DNA from 2 places in the Nonomuraea sp. B208 genome. Region 2 is predicted to be linked to the other one. Evidence: riboswitches for the same ligand, from Rfam matches in the RefSeq annotation. Region 2 holds a riboswitch; the other holds the start of a gene.
The links. Region 2 has a riboswitch for cyclic di-AMP ahead of AC27IY_RS12380 (CHAP domain-containing protein). Riboswitches for the same ligand answer to the same signal wherever they lie in the genome.
Positions count from the first base shown of each region.

Region 1: linked by a shared signal. The riboswitch ahead of AC27IY_RS25440 (C40 family peptidase) and the one ahead of AC27IY_RS12380 (CHAP domain-containing protein) in region 2 are both predicted to bind cyclic di-AMP.

Region 1 covers NZ_BAAJOU010000023.1:331,522-335,725, reverse strand. The annotation lists gene AC27IY_RS25445 (RNA-guided endonuclease InsQ/TnpB family protein) at 57-1,289, opposite strand; gene AC27IY_RS25440 (C40 family peptidase) at 1,580-2,116, opposite strand; cyclic di-AMP (ydaO/yuaA leader) riboswitch at 2,190-2,355, opposite strand; gene AC27IY_RS25435 (C40 family peptidase) at 2,674-3,600, opposite strand; gene AC27IY_RS25430 (NYN domain-containing protein) at 3,741-4,204, opposite strand, start outside.
Region 2 covers NZ_BAAJOU010000014.1:372,191-376,394, forward strand. The annotation lists gene AC27IY_RS12370 (iron-containing redox enzyme family protein) at 18-1,130, opposite strand; gene AC27IY_RS12375 (LLM class F420-dependent oxidoreductase) at 1,148-2,017, shown strand; cyclic di-AMP (ydaO/yuaA leader) riboswitch at 2,216-2,357, shown strand; gene AC27IY_RS12380 (CHAP domain-containing protein) at 2,372-3,049, shown strand; gene AC27IY_RS12385 (TetR/AcrR family transcriptional regulator) at 3,055-3,627, opposite strand; gene AC27IY_RS12390 (FBP domain-containing protein) at 3,696-4,202, shown strand.

The DNA of each region.
Region 1 (4,204 bases), on a different contig from region 2:
CCGAGGATTCAGCCTGTGCCGCCTGGTGTCACGCGGCACTTCTGTGGCTTCCTGTTTCATCGACCGTGCCCCCTCGCTCGCCCCGGATGGGCGGGCGAGAGGGTCTCACCGGTCTCCGCAGGCGTTTTCCGTCTCCGCTTCCCGCCCATCTCAGGCACGGGTTTCCGTCCAGCGGCGACGATCCGACGTCCTTCGGCACGGATGTTGATCTCGGCATTGACATCCCGGTCGTGGGTAACCCCGCAAGGGCAGGTCCACTTCCGTACGGCCAGCGGCATCTGCCCGGCCAACGCTCTGCAGGCCGAACAGAGCTTGGAGGAGGGGAAGAACCTGCCGACCTTCACGAACGTCCGGCCGTACAGCTTCGCCTTGTACTCCACCATACCGATGAACGATGCCCAGCCCGCATCGTGCACGCTCTTGGCCAGCCTGGTGCGTGCCAGTCCCTTGACCGCCAGATCCTCCACATAGATCGCTTGGTTTTCGCGGATCAGCTTCGTGGACAACTGGTGGTGGAACTCGCGGCGCGCGTCGGCGACCTCGGCATGCCGGCGGGCGATCTTCACCCGGGCCTTGGCCCGGTTCTTGCTGCCTTTCTCCTTGCGTGACAGGGCAATTTGCGCCCGCTTGAGGTTCTTCTCCGCTCGGCGCAGGAACCGCGGGCTGTCGATCTTCCGTCCGCCCGACAGCACCGCGAAATGCGTCAGGCCCAGGTCGATCCCGGTCTCGGCTTCGATCGCGGGCAAAGGAGTCTGGGCGGCCTCGACCACGAAAGAAGCGAAATGCCTCCCGGCGGCATCCCTGACCACGGTGACAGAAGAGGGCTCGGACGGCAGGCTGCGTGACCAGCACACCGCCACATCACCGATCTTCGGCAGCCGCAGCTTGCCGGCCGGGGTGATAGCGAAACGCGCGTTGCGGGTGAAGCGGATCGCCTGCCGGTTGTCCTTGCGCGACCGGAAACGCGGCGGCCCCAGCGCGGGCCCCTTGCGCGTTCCGGACCTGGAGGCGAAGAAGTTCCGGAACGCCGCACAGGCGTCGGACAGCGCCTGCTGAAGCACCACCGCAGACACCTCGCCAAACCAGGAGCGCTGCGGTGTCCGTTTCGCCTGGGTGATCACCAGGCGGGACAGTTCCGCGTCGGTGACGAACGGCAAGCCCTGCTGGTGGACGTGATTGCGCAGCGCGACCGCGTCGTTGAACACCACCCGGGCGCACCCGAACGCCCGCGCGAGCGCAAGGCGCTGGCCGGGGGTCGGGTCGATCCGAAAGGAGTACCGCAGCTGCACTGGGTAATCCTACGGTTGGGTCATGGGCGAGTGCAGCGATATCAGGTCCGGCGGGCATTCCGTCTTCGTGCTGCACCCGCATCTGTTCTTCGTGACGAAGATCCGGCATCCGGTGGCCACCGGCAAGCGCCTGGCCCCGGCTGCAAGAGAGCGAGCTGGTCGGCTTCACCTCCGGGCCGAAGGCCGGAGGTGAAGCCGACGGTTCCGGTAGCCGGGCCGGACGGGTGCCCGGGGTGGGAAAAGGCGACAGCCCCGCCCGATCCCGTACGGGGATCGGGGCGGGGCTGTGGTCACATACCGGGACGGACCGCGCCGACGAACGACGATTTACGCCATCCGCTCAGCTTGTCGATACGTACCCGTTCGCCGGTCCTGGGCGAGTGGATCATCTTGCCCTTGCCGACGTACATGCCTACGTGGCCGAGCCCGTTGAAGAACATCAGGTCGCCTGGCTTGAGCTTTTTCCAGGAGACCTTCGTCCGGGTGCGGGCGAACTGGCTGCTCGCCACGCGCGGGAGCCTGATTCCGGCCTTCTTCCAGGCGTACTGGACGAGTCCGGAGCAGTCGAACGAGCCGGGGCCGGTGCCGCCGTAGCGGTACGGGTCCCCGATCTGGTTCTTGGCCACGGCGACGGCCCGGTGAGCCTTCGCCTGCTGCCGAGCGACCTTGCGCGCCTTGGCCGACCTGGCGGTCTTGACGGCCTTGGCGGACTTCGACGACTTCGTGCTGGTCTGCACCGAGGTCGTGGAGGTCGTGGCCGCGTCGCTCGTGGTCGCCGCCTGAGCCGCCGGGGCGTGGAGGACCACACCTCCGGCCGTCACGGTCATGGTGAGCGCCGCGCCACTCAGGGCAAGACGGGACAGACGGGGGTTATGCGGGGAGGTAGACAGGATTTCTCCTTGAGACTTCCACGAACGCCTACCGGGTTAGCTGACGGATTCGGGCCTGGAAGTAGCCCTACGGCGCGTGCGAACAGCGCCGATTCACCCCTGATCCCCTAGGGAGGGGGATCGGTGGTTCCCCGGCTCCGTGCCTCCTGGCTGCACGGATTCGGCAGGTCGCCGCCCCGTCGAGGTTTTTCTCATGGGGATGTACGGGAGGCGACCGGCGGATTCTGCGGGCGACATGGCGTGTCACCGCGACGCCAGAAGCTACGCCGACACGTCACGAATCGGCAAAGCGGACGACGGCTTGTCAAGATCAGACAAGGGGTCGAGTCAGGATCGAAACTCCTGCTCGGCGACCGGGCTCCGTTACCGGAATGTGACCATACTCACACTTCTCAGGACAGGGTCCAGTAAGGGGCGATTTGTCACTTTCGTCACAGTTTTCACTGCGATAACAGGGCACCGCGTCGCCGGCGCGGGAGGACGTACGGACGGCCTCAGGGACGGATGGCGCCCACGAGCCGCCGCCCGTAGGCCGACAGCTTGACGACCTTCACGACGTCGCCTGTCTGCGGCGCGTGAACGATCTGCCCGTTGCCCGCGTAGATACTGACGTGCCCCAGTCCTTCGCTGAAGATGAGGTCCCCGGGCTGCAGCGCGTCCAGGCTCACCCGGCGGTTCGCCCCCCAGGCCCACTGCTGCCACGTCGTACGCGGCAGCGAGACCCCCGCGGCCCGCCAGGCCGCCTGCGTCAGGCCGGAGCAGTCGTAGCCGCCCGGGCCCGTCCCGCCGAACACGTACGGCTTGCCGATCTGCGCGTAGGCGAAGCGCAGCACCGAGGCCGCGTTGCCCGACGCGGAGCCGGTGTACTTCATGCCGGTGCTGTTGGGGTTGCCTGGGTTGTAGGCGTTCAGCTTCTCCAGCAGCTTCTTCTGCTGGGCGATCAGCTTGAGGATCTCCGCGCGTTCCTTCTGGACCCCGTCGCGCTCCTTGTCGGCCGCCTCCAGGGCCTTCTCCGCCTTGTCCCGCTCGGTCTTGAGCCCGCGGTTCTCCCGGTCGAAGGCGCTCAGCTTCTCGGCCCGTTCCTTGGAGATCTGGCCGGTCAGCGCGAGGCGGGCGAGGAAGTCGTCGGGGTTGTCGGCGCCGAGGAAGCCCGGCAGGGACGTGACGTCGCCGCCGAGCTGGTAGCTGTCGACGGCCATGCTGATCACCTGGGCGCGCAGGTCGGCGACGGTGGCCAGCTTGCGCTTGTAGCTGTTGTCGAGGTCCGTGTAGCTGGACTTCGCCTTCTTGTACCGCTCCGTGGCCGTGTTGTAGCGGTCGACGACCTTGTCCGCCTTGTCGTTGAGCTTCTCCAGCTTGGCCTTGGCCTGAGCGAGCGTGGGTTTGGGATCGGCGATCGCGGCCCCGGTGGGAGTAAGCACCAGTCCGAACGCGATCCCCGCGGCCACCGGTACCCGGCCAAACCTCACTGCGTCGCCTCCCAGGGTAAACATCTGGGGCGAATAGTACAGAAGTGGCGGGTGAGGTCTCACCTCAATGGGTAAAACCTTAAATTCGTAATCTAGGCGCGACCAAGCCGGCGCAACAGCAGAGCAGACGGAACCGGTCTGGCTCCCATCCGCCGCACCGATTCGGCCACCTCGCGGTCGGAGGACACGACGGCGATGGCCCGCCCCGGCGGCTCGACCCGGACGAGCTGCCGGATGAGGTCGTCGGCGATCTCCCCGGGGTCGCTGAAGAGCACCCGCACCCCGCGCGGCGCGACGACCTGCACGGGGGCGTTGAGCTCGGCCCCGTCGAAGACGACGGTCACCTCGACCCTGGTCTGCGCGGCCAGCCCGCCGAGGTTGGTCATGAGCCGGTTGCGCTGGTCGGCCAGGGTGAGCGTGCCGTAGCCGGTCTTGGTGACGTTGTAGCCGTCGATGATGAGGTGGATCTGCGGGATCGCGAGGAGCTGGTCGAGCAGCTGCGGGTCGTCGTCGGCCAGCGCTCGCGCGGGCACGCCGCGCACGCCCGGCCGCTCGC
Region 2 (4,204 bases):
GGTAAATCTTGGGGGTCTCAGGCCGCGACCGTCTCGTCCTCCAGCGAGGTCGCGCCCTGCTCCCAGCGGCCCAGCACGTGCTCCGCCCACAGCCGCTCGACGGCCAGGGCGCACGCCGCGCCGTACAGGATGTCGCCGGTCAGCGACGGCTCCTGCGTCGCCAGGCCGGTGCACAGGTCGTGCGCGGCGATCTGCTCGTGCACGGCGTCGGCCTGGACGTGCTCGTCGTAGAAGCGGGTGGCCTCGGCGTCCCCGCCGAGCCTGCGCAGGGCCGTGGCGTAGCGGCGGTTGGGCAGCGACGAGGTCATCTCCAGGGCGGCGAGGTGCCCGGCCAGCGCGCCGCGCAGCCGGCGGTGCAGCCCGAACAGCGACATGACGTTGGAGACGGCCAGCGTGATGCCCGGCACCCGGCCCAGGTAGGCGCCGTAGGAGGCGTCCAGGCCCAGGGCTGTCATGGTGGTGCGGAACAGCTCGGCGTGCATGCGCTCGGCCCTGCCGCCGCCGTACTCGTCGGACTGGACCTCCACCAGCGCGGCCTTGGGCCGGCCGTGCAGGCGCGGGATGCCCCAGGTGTGCGGGTCGGCCTCCTTCAGGTGGTAGATCGAGCGGTGGACGACGAACTCGCGGAACCGGTCGAGGTCGGCCTCGCGCTGGAGGTACGCCGCCAGGCCCGGCCCCTGCTGCTCGTCGTGGGCGACCAGTTCCTTGAGCGCGCGGCGTACCTGCTGGGGCGGCACCGGCTCAGGACGCGGCACGGCGTCCGCGAGCGCGGCCTCCAGGCGGCGTTCGAGCTCGCGCCGGAAGCCCAGGAGCGACGGCTGCCACTCCCAGCGGTCGTCCACCCCGACGAAGCCTCGGTAGTGCAGCTCGTAGCAGGCGAACAGGGCGAGCTGCAGGTCGCCGTCCGCCAGGGCCGTGGCGCAGGGGCCGGGGGTCGCCGGCGGCGGGTCCAGGTCGGCGGGCGGCCCGGCGAGGCGTTCGAAGAGCTCGGCGGTGAGGGGGCCGCGGGCGGCGGGCAGGTGCATCCGGCTCCGCTGCCCGGGGCCCTCACGTCCAAACCGGGCGCGCCGGGCAGCGCGGCGGTCGCGGGCCGGGCACGGCGGGACCGCGATGATGGGAGGGAAGATCACGATGACAGGAGCCACACATGCAGATCGGTGTCGTCTTCCCGCAGTCCGAGATCGGCGCGGACCCGGGCGCCGTACGCGCCTACGGCCGGCGCGTCGAGGAGCTGGGCTTTCGCCACGTGCTCGCCTACGACCACGTCGTGGGCGCCGACCCGGCCGTGCACCAGGGCTGGAGCGGCCCCTATGACGTGCACACCACCTTCCACGAGCCGATGGTGATGTTCGGCTACCTGGCCGCGCTGACGTCGCTGGAGCTGGTCACCGGCATCATCATCCTGCCGCAGCGGCAGACGGTGCTGGCCGCCAAGCAGGCCGCCGAGGTCGACCTGCTGACCGGCGGACGCTTCCGCATGGGCGTGGGGCTGGGCTGGAACCACGTCGAGTACGAAGCGCTCGGCGCGGACTTCGGCACCCGCGGCAAGCGGATCGAGGAGCAGGTCGCGCTGATGCGCAAACTCTGGTGCGAGCAGACGGTCACCTTCGAGGGCGAGCACCACCGGGTGAGCGCCGCCGGGCTCGCGCCGCTGCCGGTGCAGCGGCCGATCCCGGTCTGGTTCGGCGCGCAGTCGCCCCCGGCCTACCGGCGGGCGGGGCGGCTGGCCGACGGCTGGTTCCCCCAGATGTCCCCGGGGCCGGAGCTCGACCAGGCCAAGGCCATGGTCGAGGAGGCCGCCACGCAGGCCGGCCGCGACCCGTCCGGGCTCGGCATGGAGGGCCGGGCGGGGTGGACGGGCGACGCCGAGGCGCTGGCGGACCTCGCCGGGCGCTGGCGGGAGGCGGGCGCGACGCACCTCTCGATCAACACGATGGGGGCGGGCCTCGGCCCGGTCGAGGGACACCTGGAAGCCCTGGAGGAGGCCGCCGCCGCGCTCGGGCTGGGACGCGGCTGAGAGCACACCCGCGCGTTACCTTCGCCGCCCCTCATGGGGATTTCGTGACCGGGGAATTACGCAGGTCAGGGGGGTGTTGTACCGTCCAGTGAGCGTGGCCGCGACCTCAGCCTCAGAGCGAGTGACCACCGGGCCGCGCTCGCCCGCGTCCGCCTCGCGGACGCCATGTTCGATCCCACTCCCACCGCGGGCGTCCGATGCCCGCGGCCGCTGAATCCGCCACTGGCGGAACCGGGGACCCGTTCTCGACCGGGGTGAATCGGCACGTCCGCGTGCCGTAGGGCAGCTTCCGCACGCCCGAACCCGTCAGCTAACCCGGTAAGCGGCATGGAAGCGCAAAGGAGCAAGCCCCTCATGGCCATCAGCCGTTTCATCCGTGCCCCCAAGCTGAACGCCGCCAAGCTGGCGCTGAGCGGGGCCCTCGCCGTCTCCGCCCTGGGCGCCACCGCCGCCGTGACCGCGGCCGCCGACAGCGCCCCCGCGCAGCCCGCGGCCGCCGCCGCCCAGCAGGGCGTCAGCAACCGCGACGCGCGCGTGAACGTCACCGCCCAGCAGGTCCTCGACCTCGCCCGCGCCCAGGTCGGCACGTCCGAGAACGCCGACGGCGGCGGCACCAAGTTCCAGCAGTGGTACGCCGACTCGGCCCGCGCCGGCGAGACCGTCCAGCGCGACGGCGGCAACAGGAACGCCTACCTGGACGCCCCCTGGTGCTCGATGTTCGTCTCCTGGGTCGGCGAGCAGACCGGCGCCCGCACCCAGGTCGGCTGGGACGCCTACACCGTCGCCCACGCCAAGTGGTTCGCCGCCAACGACCGCTGGGGCACCGAGGCCAAGCCCGGCGCCGTCGTGTTCTTCTCCTGGAGCGGCAGCAAGAGCCTGAGCGCCATCAACCACGTCGGTTTCGTCGTCAAGGACAACGGCGACGGCACGATCTCCACGATCGAGGGCAACACCGGCAACGGCAAGGTCGAGGAGCGGGTCCGCCCGACCTCCCAGGTCGTCGGCTACGGCTACCCGAACTACGCCGCCTGACCCGCTCACTCCTCCGGCGGCCAGTTCCTGAGCACCGCGTCGAGGGCGTCGAGGGTCCGCGCCCAGGACACGTCCACCTCGCGCGGGGTGCGGGCGAAACCGCCCTGCGTCTCCAGGCTGACGAAACCGTGGAAGGTGCTGTGCAGCATGCGCACGGCGTCGGTCTGGGCGGGCTCGGGCAGGTCGTAGCCGCGCAGGATGGCCCTGGTCATCTCGGCGTGCCGGCGGGCGGCGCTGGCGTAGGCGGTCTCGTCGTCGAGCTCGATCTGTCCGGCGGCGTACCGGCCGGGGTGCTCCTTGGCGTAGCCGCGGTAGGCGTCGGCGAAGGCCACCAGCGCGTCCTTGCCGGCGCGGCCGGCGAGGGCGGCGGCGGCCCGCTCGGCGAGCTCGGCCAGGGCGAGGACCGCCACCCGCACCCGCAGCTCCTGGGCGTCCCTGACGTGGGAGTAGAGCGCGGCGGGCTTGACGCCGAACCGGCGGGCGAGCGCCGACACCGTCAGGTTGTGGAAGCCGAGCTCGTCGGCCAGCTCCGCCGCCGCCCGGGTCAGGCGTTCCGCGGTCAGTCCCGCTCGTGCCACGCGCCCTCCATCACTTAAAGCCTTTAAGCATTTGCATAATAGCATTAAGGAAACTAGCCTCGCCGCTCATGAGACCTCTCACCGAGCGCGAGATCCGCGCGTCCCTCATCAACTGCTCGAAGGGTGAGGCCAAGCGCGCAGGCGTGCCGAAGGACCTGCCCGACCAGCCCTGGGACGACCTCGACTTCCTCGGCTGGCGGGATCCGGGCGCGCCCGATCGCGCCTACCTGGTGGCCGAGCGCGACGGCGCCCTCGTCGGGGTGGCGCTCCGCGTGACCTCGGGCGCGGCCCGCGGCTTCACCGCGCGCAGCATGTGCTCGCTCTGCCTGACCACGCACACCAACGGCGGCGTCGCGCTCATGAGCGCCCGCCGCACCGGCGAGGCGGGCCGTCAGGGCAACTCCGTCGGCCAGTACATGTGCGCCGACCTCGCCTGCTCCCTCTACCTGCGCGGCACGAGGGAGGCCGCGGGCGGCGGCGTCATCGACGAGTCCCTCACCTTGGAGGACAAGCTCGCCCGCACCCGGACGAACCTGTACGCCTTCCTGGACAAGGTGGCCGCGAGAGCCGCATGAGC